Regions from separate parts of the Marinifilum sp. RC60d5 genome, predicted to be linked through region 4. Evidence: riboswitches for the same ligand, from Rfam matches in the RefSeq annotation. Region 4 holds a riboswitch; each other region holds the start of a gene.
What was found. A riboswitch is a leader RNA that binds a small molecule or an ion and turns the genes downstream of it on or off. The one in region 4 is predicted to bind cobalamin.
Positions count from the first base shown of each region.

Region 1 (3,644 bases), on a different contig from region 4:
TAATTCTAAATTAATGGTTTATAGCATGTTATTAAACCGAAAAATTGCCGTCTCAAGGTTATAAACAATTTGCTATTTTAGCGCGCTGAATCAGGAAAAATAAATTAGCGATGAGTAACGTAAAATTAGGTAATCCGGCTGTTGTTGGATTGGGAGGGTTTGGATGAACAACCCTATTATTACAATTGCACAACATTGGTTTGTGCGGATTAGGCCCGGTTGTGGCGATGGGATTTGTATTTGGCGGACTAGCACAATTAATGGCAGGAATGTTAGAGCACAAAAATGGAAATAATTTTGGCTTTGCAGCTTTTTCGGCTTACGGATCTTTTTGGATTGGTTTAGGAGTTATCTGGATGCTTAACTACTTTGGATTGTATAAATCGAGTACCACTGATGTAGGATACTATTTAGTTGCCTGGACTTTATTTACCCTAATCTTATGGGTAGCTTCTTTCTTTATTCATACCGCAATGGCAACAACTTTTACCACTTTGGTAATTGGCTTTATTCTTTTGGATTTAGGACACTTCGGATTTCCATTTTTAAACCTTGTTGCAGGATATGAGTTAATTATTTGTGCCCTTTGCGCCTGGTACATGATGGCAGCAATTATTATTAACGATGTTGCAGGTCGTACAATTTTAAAAGTTGGAAAACCCTGGATTAAATCTGGAAAATAAAAATTACTTTTTCTTTGCTCTTAACGAGTAAAAGTTTAGTGATATAAAAAGAGGCAAACCGATAAATCTCAAATCAGATCGGTTTGCCTCTTTCTATTAAAAAAAACTTGAATTATTCTATAATACAAAATTATTAGAGTTTAACTAGGCCAACAGCTCCTTGTGCAAGCTAACCTCAAACTCTTTAACATGATATGGATTTCCTTCGTTAAAAAACTCCTGAATATAAGATGAACCATTATGAGCATCGAAAGTTTCCTTATTATACCACTTCTCAATAAATGTAATTCTATTAGGATTTTCAATACACTGATTTAATTCATAACGAATACATCCTCCTTCTTGCAGAGTATATGGAATTAAAGCATGCAAATTTTCAATTAACTGCTCAACTTCTCCATCTTTAGCTATAAATTTAGCAATACACACTAGTTGTGTTTCATTTTTTTTTATTTCCATCTGTTCAATTTTAAAAGGATTCCTATGAATATCAAACATAAGAATTTTTTATCAAACCCCTATTTTTTTATTCATCGGCATTAAAGCGTTACAATAATTTTTATGTTTTAATTTATCACAAAACATTTGCTTTGTTCAAAAAAAATTTCGAATCTTTGCGGCGACAAACAAATAGGATTTTTCGTAAAAGAGAATTAAAAGGGAATCATGTGAAAATCATGAGCTGACGCGCAACTGTAATTCCAAATATATGTTTATAGGATTGATGCCACTGTTTCGAAATATGAAATGGGAAGGCCCTGTAAATAGGAAAGCCAGGAAACCTGTCTTATTTTTAAATTTAGATTGAACTTTCGCGCTATAAAGTATAAATCGGCAAAAATATTCGCTTAATAGCCTATTCTTTCGCCTGCTTTACATTTTTGCGCAAAGCTCTCGATCGTAACTCAATTAAATAAAGTTATGAAAGTTGCAAAACAAACTTCCCGCGTTATGAAGTTTTCATTCCAAATTAAAGCTAAAATTAACCCTATTTTTATAAGGACTACTACGACCGATTCTTCGTCATAAACAAATACTAATCTGCAACTAGGTACTAAGGCTAAAACAAGATTTGCATTTTGTTAATTACAAAACCTATAATTATTTTTATAAAAAATAAGTTCCCTAAGCATTTGGTATCACAAATAGAATTATCTAATTGTCAAACACAAAGTTCTTTTTAACCACTCCGTAATCATTTAACCTAAATAAATCAATACTCTACATGCATTTTTTAGATTTACTCACAAAACCCAGTACAGCATCTTCCATTATCATTATTTGTATGGTTGCTGTGTTAGGTATTTTAATTGGGAAGATTAAATTTTTCAAAATTAAACTGGGCATTGCCGGTATACTATTTTCAGGATTATTAATTGGCCACCTAGGAGCGGTTACCGATCCTCATGTTATCCACTTTATTAAGGAATTTGGATTAATCCTATTCGTCTATTCTATTGGTTTAGAAGTTGGCCCCCGATTTATTCCTTCTCTCAAAAAAAATGGTTTACGTATTAATATGCTTGCCTCAGGAATTGTACTTATGGGATTTTGTACTGCCATAGCTATTAAGTACATTTTTAATGTTCCGGTATCGGTTATTACAGGTGTTATGTGTGGTGCTGTTACCAACACCCCAGCTTTAGGTGCTGCCCAACAAACCATTACCGATGTTCTTAACATGCCTCAAAACACCGAAGTTGTGGGCATGGGATATGCTGTAGCCTATCCTTTCGGGATATTCGGGATAATTATTAGTATGATTCTACTTCGTATATTCTACAAAATAAATATTAAAAAAGAAGAGGAACAATATCGTAAAGAGATAACAGGTTTAGATGGAAATCCAATTGCCATAAATATAGAAATAAGCAACCAGAATCTATTTGGCAGAAATATTGCCTTTTTAATGAGTACCTGTAATAAGGATTTTGTTCTATCAAGAATTAAAAGAAATGGCGAATTTCTCCCTCCTGATGCCGAACTGGTATTGCAATCGGGCGACAAACTATTTGGAGTTTCTACCCAAGCTAATTTTGATAATATTGAACTAAATCTTGGTAAAATTAAACCAACCAAAAATTTAGGAATCACTGGTCGAATGGCAATGCAACAAGTCGTTATTACCAATAAAAAAATAACCGGAAAAAGTATCAAGCAAATTGGTATTTCAAGACGTTTTCCTGTTAACATTACCCGTATTTACCGAAATAGTACAGAACTAGTACCTACCGAAGAAGACAGTATCGAATTTGGGGATACAGTAAGAATTGTTGGTGAAAAAACTGCATTACCCGAAGTAGCTAAACTTTTAGGTAACTCGGTTAAAGATCTTTCTCACCCTAACATTTTACCCATTTTTATGGGGATATTATTTGGAATCATAATCGGACTCATTCCCTTTCAAATTCCAGGATTACCTGCTCCTGCAAAATTAGGATTAGCTGGCGGACCACTTCTTGTTGCATTAATTTTAGGCCATACCGGACGAATTGGAAAACTCGATTTTTATATGACCCCGAGTGCCAACCTTTTTATTAGAGAACTTGGCATAGTCCTTTTCCTTGCCTGCGTAGGACTTTCATCGGGAAAACATTTTGTAGAAACACTTTTGGGCGAAGGATACATTTGGATGATGTATGGTATGGCAATTACGTTTCTGCCTTTAATTACATTTGCAATAATTGCTCGAATAATGAAGCTCAATTACCTTTCTATTTGCGGATTATTGGCCGGATCAATGACCGATCCACCAGCTTTGGAATTTGCAAATTCTATCTCACCAGTTCAGGCTCAATCAACTGCCTATGCCACGGTTTATCCATTGGTAATGTTCTTAAGAGTTTTACTTGCGCAAATTTTAGTCTTAATGTTTAGCTAAAACATATTTTTCCTGATTATAATCTCGACAGGATTATGGTCTGTTTTTCAAATAAACCCCGCATAAAAGTTTTCTCTTTT
Region 1 covers NZ_JBQTGK010000002.1:712,498-716,141, reverse strand. Annotated here, with positions in the region: partial or broken gene ACT3CE_RS06910 (acetate uptake transporter) at 180-683, shown strand; gene ACT3CE_RS06905 (putative quinol monooxygenase) at 828-1,142, opposite strand; cobalamin riboswitch at 1,300-1,487, shown strand; gene ACT3CE_RS06900 (putative transporter) at 1,909-3,564, shown strand.
Region 1: it holds a riboswitch for cobalamin, as region 4 does, so the genes downstream of both, ACT3CE_RS06900 (putative transporter) here and ACT3CE_RS00075 (TonB-dependent receptor) in region 4, are expected to answer to the same signal.

Region 2 (3,644 bases), on a different contig from region 4:
GAGAATAATCGTAATCAGATAAAGCTCCAAAATCATAAGAAGCAAGAACTTCAAATCCATTCATATCTGCTTTATCAGCATTTGCGAATGTTTTATCTCCATTATCTAAATAATCATTTACAATTTTATCAGTATGATGAGTATCAAAATAAGTAAAATCGAAATTGATTCCTTTTTTAAAGTTTTTAAATGCAAAACCTAAATCCCAGGTATTTGATTTTTCTGGGTCTAAATTTGCTTTTCCTACTGTTTTACCAAATGCTGTTTCGTACTCACCAGCTACTTGGAATGCACTTGGTGCAAGAAAAGCATCACCCCAACTAGAATGAACCGATAATCCTCCAACAATATTATACTTTAGACCGATATTTTTTGTAAACACCCAATAATCTTCAGAGCTGGAATTGTTACCAAAAAACTCATTTGCTTTGGTTTTAAACTTTACATTATCACCACGCATACCTATAGAAGCATTCAACTTACCCTCTAAAAATTTCATTTGAAATTGAGAGTATATGCCTGTTGCAATATTATTATAATCTGGTTGAAATGGAGATTCCAAAGTACCTTCGGTAGTATAATTTAAACTCTCATATTTTTGAACATTATTATCAACCCCAATTGCTAAAGTATGATCATTAATCTGAATAGCATCATTCAACTGAAATCCATAATTCTTATAGGTATATTTTGTATCACCATAAGCATCATTATCCAAATCTTTATTTGTTTCATCCTGATTTGAGAAATAAGGAGAAAAAGTAAGATTATGAATACCAGCCTGTCCTTTTACGTCAAACCCTAAAGTATATCTTTTCAAATCTTTAGAGTCCATACCATAAACATGCCAAAAAGAACCTGGTGTTTCGATATCATTTCCGTTATAGTAGGATCCGTTAAGGTTCAATTTCCAATCCTCAGCAAGCTTAATTCCAAGTCTAGCATTTAAACTATGCTTCTGAAATTTAGTGTTTTCCATTCTCTCACCATAAGTTGTAGCATCCAATATGGTTTTTGCATAATCCTCATCGTAAAGATTATTATCACCAACTTTATAATCTTTTCCCTGATTATGGAAAGCATAAGAAAAATCAAAATCTACACTCTCGGATATAGATCCTCCTACGCTAACATTCGCTTTAGAAGTCTGAAAACTTCCATATTCAAGACCAACAGATCCTCCTATTTCTCCATTACTTTCTTTAGTAACAATATTCACAACACCTCCCATGGCATCAGAACCATATTGCGATGAAAAAGGTCCTTTTAAAATCTCTACTTTCTCTACATTATTTAAATCAATACTTGCAATATTCTCGGTTCCTGCAGGTTTTCCATTAATTAAAATAATTGCGTATTTACTTGATGTTGATGCAGCAAAACCTCGAATACCAATACCAGCATTAATCCCCGAATATTGCTGAATATCAACTGATGAATTTCCTTTTAATAAATCAGCAATATTAGCTGCCGGCGAAGATTCAATTATTCTCTTAGTAATTACATCTACTTTTTGCGGTAAATCTTTCATTTTTGCATTCACCCGTGATGCATTTACCTCAACTTCAGAAAGATTTAAGTGTTTTACAGTTGTTGTATCGTTTACATTTTCTGGATTTTCATCAGCTTTAGCTTTAAAACTGAAAATCGAAAGCAATGCAAAAGCTGTTACAATAGTTTTTTTCATAATAGAAAATAAATTAAAATTGATAAACTTATGCAAAACAATCAGGGAGTACTAAAAGAAAGAAATATAGACATCTATGCCTTTAAAACAAATCCTTTAATCTGTTACTCTTGTCCCGAAAGTAATGACTTATGGTTTGCATTGGCAGGTCTTCTGACTTACTCTGCTTTTTCGGCCTTCCCATCCCAGTTTGTTAGGAACAGTGGCATTGTGGTAAAAAAGCATTATTCTGAGCTTACAGCTACGGGAACAGCTCCGGACTCTCACCGGATTCCCTTTTCATCTCAATCTGAAAAACAGATTACAGAGAACCAATCGCGGTGCAAATGTATAAAAAAAACAAAAGCAAGTTTAGAAATCTTGTAATTTAGAATCTATTATATAACATCTAGGATAAAACACTCACAAACAAGAACTAAAGTAAGTCTATTTTACATTCTAACTCTAAATTATTTTTATTTGATATTGGCAAACAAATTTACTTTACTCGTAGTTTTTACGAAGAAGCGATAATAATGCTTTAATACTGTTACATGTACTCGTATGTCCATTAATTACAAGCTCCCAGTTCATTTTTTCTTCTTTCAATATTACCTTACAAGTCTTAACCTCTTCGCAAGTAACAGAATATCCTTCGCGGGATAAAGCTCTTTGTGTCCAAAAGCCCATTACGTCGTTTCCAATAAGCTGAATATTTTGTTTTTTCTGATAGTTCATGATAAAATTACCAGTCTTTCTATCAAAATTGAAGGATTTATTATGGAACGTCTCTTCCATACTTCCATTCAACACCAAATCTTCAGGAGCTCCCACTTTTATTGGCTGATTTAAGGCCATTAACCAAATTAAATCGGCAGCCTGCAAAGCTAAATCCAATTCGTGAGTAGAAAGAAGAATCGCTTTATTTGTCTCTCTGGCCAAACGATGCAACAAACGCATTATCTCCACACGATTAGGTAAATCGAGATGAGCTGTTGGCTCATCAAGCATTATCAATGGTGTATCCTGCGCTAAAGCTTTAGCAATCAACACCCTTTGCCTCTCTCCATCGCTTAACTGATTGACAAAATGATTTGCATAATGCAGCAAACCAACTTGCTCTAATGCCCACTTTATTTTATCATTATCTTGCTGCGACAATTTTCCCATCCACGAAGTATACGGATGACGTCCCAATGATACAATGTGGTAAACCGTAAGGTTTCCTACATCAATTCGTTCGGTTAAAACAATACTAAGAAGTTGAGCTATTTCCTTAAAATTTCTATCCTTAATGGGAGTTCCTTCTACCAAAGTATATCCAGCCAATGGAGTCTGAATTCCTGCAATGGTTCTCATTAAAGTCGATTTTCCTGCTCCATTTGGTCCAAGAAGACAAACCATTTCTCCTCTGTGAATGGTCAAATTTATATCAGAAAGTAAGCACAGCTCTTTTTTTTTCCCTTGCTTGTATCCAATAGAAAGATCCTTTGTCTCTAATATGTTATTTTTTTCTGTTTTCATAAGTTAACCTATCCGCCAAAGGATGCTTTTACGTTTCTACTTCTCATTATCACCCAAATTACTACTGGCCCCCCAAATAAAGCAGTTACCGAATTTATAGGTAATGTATTTTGATTTCCAGGTAACTGAGAAAAGATATCGCAAATTAACATAATTGCAGAGCCTATTAAAACCACAGCAGGCATTAAAACTTTATGGCTTGCGGTTCTGAATATCGCTCGTGCAATATGAGGAATTGCAACTCCTATAAATGCAATTGGTCCTGTAAATGCTGTTAATGTTCCGGCAATTAATGCGGTACTAATAATTACAGCAATTCTAGTTTTATTTACTGATATGCCAACTCCCCGTGCATAGTTTTCTCCCAACAACAAGGCATCCATAGGTTTAATCAATAAAAATGCCATTATTAACCCCATAAAAACAATGGGGCCCATAACTTGCATTTCGTTCC
Region 2 covers NZ_JBQTGK010000003.1:344,963-348,606, reverse strand. Annotated here, with positions in the region: gene ACT3CE_RS08980 (TonB-dependent receptor) at 1-1,687, opposite strand, end outside; cobalamin riboswitch at 1,814-2,018, opposite strand; gene ACT3CE_RS08975 (ABC transporter ATP-binding protein) at 2,171-3,190, opposite strand; gene ACT3CE_RS08970 (iron chelate uptake ABC transporter family permease subunit) at 3,199-3,644, opposite strand, start outside.
Region 2: it holds a riboswitch for cobalamin, as region 4 does, so the genes downstream of both, ACT3CE_RS08980 (TonB-dependent receptor) here and ACT3CE_RS00075 (TonB-dependent receptor) in region 4, are expected to answer to the same signal.

Region 3 (3,644 bases), on a different contig from region 4:
TCTGCGCTTAATCGTATTTCCAATACCAAAAAATAAGGGATCGCCCGATGCGATAACAACAATTGGCTCATCAATTTTCTCATAGGCCTTAAAAGTACCTTCCAGAGGAACAGCAATATCAATCCATTGGGCATTTTTAGGTAAATATTTAGCTACCAAATCGCGATGACGCTTTCCGCCTGAAAAATAGCGCTGACTTTTCAGCACTTCTTTTACTTCAGCAGAAAGGCTCACTTCCATTTTATCGGGTATGCCAATAATGTAGAAATTATACATCTCTTCCAGGTTTTAAATCGTAAGCATCTTCTAAACTCAAAATAGCATTTACAATAGTCGCTGCCAGTGTAGATCCTCCTTTTCGACCATCGATAATAACTGCCGCTAGATTTTTAAAACTTTTTACTCTGTGTTTCGATTCTTTCACATTTACAAATCCTACTGGTGCTGCTATTACTCCTGCAGGTTGTATATTTTTACTACGCATTAAATCTGTCAACTCAATTAAAGCTGTTGGTGCATTACCAAATACATACAATGCATCGGGGTGTTCTTCTACTGCCAATCGAATTCCTGCTTGTGTACGTGTTATTCCATGCTTTTCGGCCAAATCCATAGTTCGTGGATCATGCAAGTAACATTTTACCTCAATACCTAAACGCTCGCAGGTTTTCTTACGAATACCCGATTTTGCCATGGTTACATCGGTAATTATTACTCCTCCTTTTTGAAGATATTCGTTCAATTTTGGCGCTGCATTATTTTGAACCTTAAGAATTTTAGCCAACTCAAAATCTGCTGATGTGTGTATACAATGCAGAAGCATCCATTTTGTTTCTAATGGCAAATCCATTCCTTTTAATTCTGCCGCAATTGTTCTAAAACTTTCCTGCATAATTAATGGTCCCGGACGGCCATTTTGCTTTTCTTTACTGTAGTAACCTCGCGGCGTAATAAATCGATCTCCGGAAATATAACTCTGCGAATTTCCAATGATAACAACAGAGAACATATCTACAATTTCAGGATCAAAATCTTGCAAATTAGTTAAGGTTATTTCTTCTTCTTCACGAGCTGCCTGTCGAACTATTGCCACAGGTGTTGTGCCATCTCTCTCTTCTAAAAACAACTCTCTAAGACGATACAATTGCCAGTATCTTTTTTTACTTTTAGGATTGTAGATTGCAGTCACAAAATCGCCCATAGCAGCGGCTTTCATGCGCTTTTCTATCAACGTAAAATCAGTAAGTAAATCCGAAAGAGAAAGCAATACTAAATCATGACTTAAAGGAGCGCCTAATTTAGCAGCAGCTGCCTGAAATGCCGAAATTCCGGGAATCACATTTAATTCCACTTTCGATTCTGTTTTCTCCGCCATTTCGAATACCAAAGATGCCATTCCATAAATTCCGGCATCACCAGAACTTATAACCACCACATCTTTCCCTTGTTCTGCTAATTCAAAAGCCTTTTCTGCACGTTGCACTTCCTGTCTCATTCCAGTATCCATGCACTCAGTTCCTTCTTTTAAAAAACTTTCTATAAACCTAAAATAATATTTATAACCGATTACTACATCAGCATCTCTTATTGCATCAATGGCCGGATTTAAAAACATTTCAGGACTTCCTGGTCCTAATCCTGCAACAGTAATTTTTCCTAAAGTATTTGGCATGATATTTTATTTGTTTCCGTAAAAAATTAAAATGGCGAAGTAAGGAATCTTTCTGTCTCTCAAACTATCAATATCCTTACAAGTATACTGTTTTTTAGTTCCCAAATATTCGCCGTAAAAAAACTGAAATTTATTTTGTTCGATATATTCTTTAATCCAATCGCGAATTTTCGACATTTTCATTAAAACAAGAGTCTCATTTTGTTTTAATAAAAACTTTAACTCTTCTTCATTCTTAATATCAGGAGCTACTGTTAGCTTATCCTGCAAGGTGACAAGAGGTAATTTCCCTATCGAACCACCTAAAATAAAGGCAGGTACTCCCGGAATCATTTCAAAATTTATTTGATTCTTATTTAAATCATTTAACAAATATGAAAATGTACTAAAAAAAGAAATGTCTCCTTCGCTTACAACAGCAACCTGTTTACCGACTTTTACATCCTGTTCTATTTTAAGGTATAAATCTGAATAAGCTTTTTCGGCAAGTGTTCTATCCTTGCTCATTGGAACATTTACAGGCACAAACCTGGATTCTTCCAAATTTAATTGTTTTAAAATCAGCAAAGAAAAACTACTTATTTCTCCTTTTGGACCTGTAGTAGCCGGAAAATAAATTTTCTCTGCACTTTGCAAGCATTTTAAAGCTTTTATTGTAATTAAATCAGGATCTCCCGGACCAAGAGCAACTCCAATAACCTTCCCTTTTTGTTCAATCATATCTTTTACTATTCAGCTTGAAGATACATATCTGTTAAACAACAGTTTATGTATAAGCAAACAAAAAATTGTCTTTATATTTTAATTAAGTTGAATTGAAATTTAAGCGAAAAAAGAATTATGACAGATCAAAAAGAAATTCAGCTGTTGTTTTAGCAATATCAACAAAACTGGTGTTTGTTTTGCTAAAATCAGCATGTTCCACAAGCGTGGACACATTTATTTTCTTATAATCCTACTTTTATTCCCGAAAGTATCGATTAAACAACAATTTATAAGGCAGGTTTTCTGACTCTCTCCCTCTTGCTGCGCCTTCCCATATCTCTCATGAGATACAGTGACATAATACAGTAGAGTTTGGTATAGAGATTACAGCTGCGGGTACAGTTCCGGACTTCAACCGAATTCCCTCTTTAATAACAGATCTTACAATCTGATATTGCCAAATCACACAACAAATGTATGATTTTTAATTTGAGAATTATTGACCTGATCCCAAACAAAATACCTCCCATATTTAGCAAAAAACTTATCAGACTGAATATCTTAGTCTTATCAGAAAACAAACTCTTAATATCTGTCCGAGAACATATTAAATTACTTAATACATATTAACAATAAACAAATGAAAAACATTTTATATATTTATAATACGTTAAATACTAATACTATGAGTAGAATAAGACTTGAAATTGACGGAATCAGGATTTACCGCCCCAAAAAAAACTGGAAATTATACTTTATTATTGTTGCTGATCATCCAACAGAGCAAGATAAAATGATGGTAAGTACAATTCCTCAAGAACCATTTAAGCTAAGTAAAAGACACGAAAATGAATACTTCTTTGACACTCAGGACCTGGGTTCGGAGGGATTATTTATTTTAAGCAGGGAAATGCCTGCCGATAGAGAATTGAATGTTCATATCTATCTTAGACACACCCGAAAATCACAAAGAGACCTGGGAGCCATTTTAAAAGAAATTGAAAGTGGTATTGCGGGTGATGCTTTCGGAATCGTGACCGATATTGTTGGAGCTGCTACAGTTCCATGGTTAATAATATCAAAAAAATCCGTTTCGATGATTGGGAAGATATTAAATGATATTCCTGATAGAGATTTTGGCTTTGTGAGTGCTTTTGAACGTTTTGGAGATGAATTTGAAAGTCAAACAGAAATTGACCGAGAAAAAGATTTTACGGGAGATGCCTCTTTAATCTACAGTTGGTCTTTAGATGAGTAAAAAAATATA
Region 3 covers NZ_JBQTGK010000002.1:858,883-862,526, reverse strand. Annotated here, with positions in the region: gene cbiE (precorrin-6y C5,15-methyltransferase (decarboxylating) subunit CbiE) at 1-276, opposite strand, end outside; gene cobJ (precorrin-3B C(17)-methyltransferase) at 269-1,672, opposite strand; gene cobI (precorrin-2 C(20)-methyltransferase) at 1,679-2,392, opposite strand; cobalamin riboswitch at 2,654-2,854, opposite strand; gene ACT3CE_RS07445 (hypothetical protein) at 3,063-3,635, shown strand.
Region 3: it holds a riboswitch for cobalamin, as region 4 does, so the genes downstream of both, cobI (precorrin-2 C(20)-methyltransferase) here and ACT3CE_RS00075 (TonB-dependent receptor) in region 4, are expected to answer to the same signal.

Region 4 (3,644 bases):
CAGGATTAAGCGTTCCATAATGAGAACCGTAGGGTCTGTCATCTACATAATCAAAAATATTATCTACTCCACCATTTATGCTAAATTTACAGTTCTTAAACTTTTTAATGTTTAATGTTGTTGTCAGTTTCCATAACTGATAAGGATCAGCATAAGTTCTCTCCTCTTCTTCTTCCAAATAAAATTTATCCGATTTATAATTCCCACTTAGGTTCACATTTAACAAATAATTTGACCAATTTTTAAGCCATGTTAGTTTTAATGTTGCACTATGTTCCGATACCCCATTCAGTCTCACTTCCTGTGTTTTATTTCGGGCATCAACGTAACTATATCCGCCAGCAATCGTAAAATTTTTAAATAAAAACGCGTTAAAAGTCCAGTCTAATCCTATGTTTTGTGCGTTATTAATATTATAGCGAAACTTGGTTTCTTCAATTCCTCTTCTTTTGTAATCGTAAATTGTGGGTATAATTTTATAATCAATCATATCCTTTAATTTATTGATATAAAGGCTTAAACTGGTTCTGAATTTTTTATATTTAAATTCTGAAGAAATTGTATAATAATTAGATTTTTGAGGTTTTAAATCCTTATTCCCCAGATACAAACGATATACTCCCATGCGCTCACTCTCGTAGAAGTAATAAAGTTCTTTTAAAGTCGGACTTTTAAAGCCATTGGCATAAGATATTCGGTGGGTAAAATTTCCTATTTTGTACATAGCTGCAATTTTTGGAGTAGCTATTACACCAAACTGATCGTGATGAATAACACGCACACCACCTACAAAATTTATTTTTTTGGATAGTTTAAATTCATCCTGAAGATAAAATGATAAAGTATAAGCACTAGCATCATTATTTATTAAACGATACTTAGCCTCGAGATCGTCTCCTAAATATTCTAATCCGGAACTTATTGTATTCTCCTTACTCAAATGAAAAACCCCTTTTAACTGAAAAGTAAGATTTGTTTGATCTGAATTTTTAAATCGTTCGCCTGGATAGTACGTTTTTTTTACTACTCCATCTTCTGTTATATAACGCTCGCTGTATTTGTATGGATATTCGTTATAATACTTATAGTTACCAAAATCGAAACTAAAGTTGATAAAATCTTTATTCTTTAACTTATACCTAGCAGCAAGCGAAGCACTTTTATTATTGTAGTAATAGTTATGCATTCTTCCTTTAAACGGGAAATATAGCGTTTTTTCATACCATGAAGCATCGGTACTAAATTTCAAATTCTTATTAATATCGTACTTAAACGACTGACTTACTGTATACGATCGCTTTTTATTAACGGGCATATCATAAGTAGCAACCAAGTAGGGCAAGTCATGATTAGATTCCCATTTGGTATTTATTTTCATATTGTTTAACTGATATCCGTCGTTCTGTTTTCTTGAAAATGTTGTTTTACTCGACAAATTACCCTTATTGTAAGTAAAAGTATTTAACTGTTTCCATTCATTATTTGCACCAAATCGGCTACTGTTTGATATGCTGTATTTTCCTTTTGGGCGTTTGCTTATAATATTAATAACACCAGCAATTGCATCAGATCCATACAAGGTAGAAGAAGCTCCTTTTACAATTTCAATTTGCTCAATATCTTCCGAATTAATTCTGCTTAAATCTACTATTCCTCCTACGCTTCCTGTTAACCTTTTCCCATCTAGTAAAATTAAAACGTAGTCTTCTCCAAGTCCGTTAATTTTAATATCTGTACCCATTGAACTAGGCATAAAATCAACCGAAGATGACAAACTGGAAATGATTTCTTCTACACTTCTACCCGAGATTTCCTGAATACTCTTTCCTGAAATAATCTCAGTTTGCACAGGTACATTATCAAGACGATAGCGTGTTCCTGTACCTGTTACAACAATTGGCGAAAGCAATTCAACTGAAGGCACAAGGCTCACGTTTACAATTTTATGGGAAGTTTTTATTTGTATTTTTTGCTGATAAGGTTTATAACCAATACAAGATATGCACAAATTATAAATACCAGGTTTTAAATGTTCAAAGGAATAAGAACCGTCGGTTTTAGTGTAAGATATTACAGAACTAGACAAATAAACATTTGCATATTCAATAGGCTTATGCGATTCGGAATTACTCACCTTACCCGCTAAACCAAACTCCTGTGCATATAACACACTTGTGCATAAACATAATTGCACCAAGGCAATAATAATTAATCGCATCATCGATAAAATCAAAAAACTGTTGATAATATATGTCTACAGTATTAATCCTATCCCGAGACTAATTACTGACAAAAAAAGCATTGCTTTGTAGGTCTTCTGACTTACTCCTGTTTAATCTGCCTTCCCATCGTATTTATGAACAGTGGCTTTGTAGTATTAAACATTATTGCGGAGCTTACAGCTGCGGGTACAGTTTCGGATTTTCACCGAATTCCCTTTATTGATAAGCATAGAAACTAATCAATCACAAAACTGACACAAAAGTATATAAACTTTTTAAAATTAAAACAGCTACGATAAAATAGTATACCTGTTAAACAACACCCCAAAATAAACGCCTTATTTACTGATAATGGGCATAATAGTATAAAATATCCATTTCAATAACTTTATAGATAGTCTTCCTATTATAAAATTATACTATTGACTAAATGCTTAAGTTGGTAGAATAAATACACGAATTACACAAGAATAAATACTAAATTATTGTTAATTATTACGCATTTTTTTACAAATAACTTACTGATAAAATACAGCTTAATTTATCCGGATAAAACAAAATAGTGCATAAAAAAAGACAACCTGCAGGCTGCCTTTATCATACTATATAATTTATTTTCTACAATTTTACAATTACTCGTCCGCGACTTTTTTTCTCCAACATCAAATCGATATAAGTATCCAATTCTTCCAAACTTGATTCTATAACCTGTTCTTTATTTTTATAAACATTCCAATCGGCTGCCAGTTTATCCCAAACTTTTTGTCTTAATTCCATTGGGCAATTCTGCGAATCGATACCAATTAAGCTAATTCCATTTAATATAAAAGGATAAACGGTCATTGCCAAGTCGCCGGACCCTACATTACCACAAGTCGTCACATTTCCTAATGGTTTACAAGCCTTTAGTAAAGTGTGTAAGGTATTGCCACCAATAACATCAATGGCACCAGCCCACAATGGTCTTAATAGAGGTCTTCCCGATTTATCATCAGTAATATCAGTAGAAATTCTGCTAATAGCTCCTAACTCCTGCAATACTGTCTCCCCCCCTGTTGACTCAAAAGTTGCTGCAATTACTTCAAAACCTATTGATGATAATATACTAATGGCAATACTGCCTACACCACCTAAAGCACCCGTAACCACAACAGATCCCATTTCGGGTTTTTGTCCGGCTGCCAACAAACGATACACCGATAATGCTGCCGTAAATCCGGCTGTTCCATATATCATTGCCTGCTTAAAATCTAACTCTTTGGGCATTGCCACTACCCAGGCTTCGGGCACACGAATATATTCTGCAAATCCGCCATCGGTATTCATACCTAAATCGTAGCTAGTTACAATAACTTTATCGCCAGCTTTAAATTTACCACTTGCCGATGATTCTACCACTCCGGCAGCATCAATTCCCGGGGT
Region 4 covers NZ_JBQTGK010000001.1:17,328-20,971, forward strand. Annotated here, with positions in the region: gene ACT3CE_RS00075 (TonB-dependent receptor) at 1-2,221, opposite strand, end outside; cobalamin riboswitch at 2,291-2,488, opposite strand; gene ACT3CE_RS00080 (YhdH/YhfP family quinone oxidoreductase) at 2,841-3,644, opposite strand, start outside.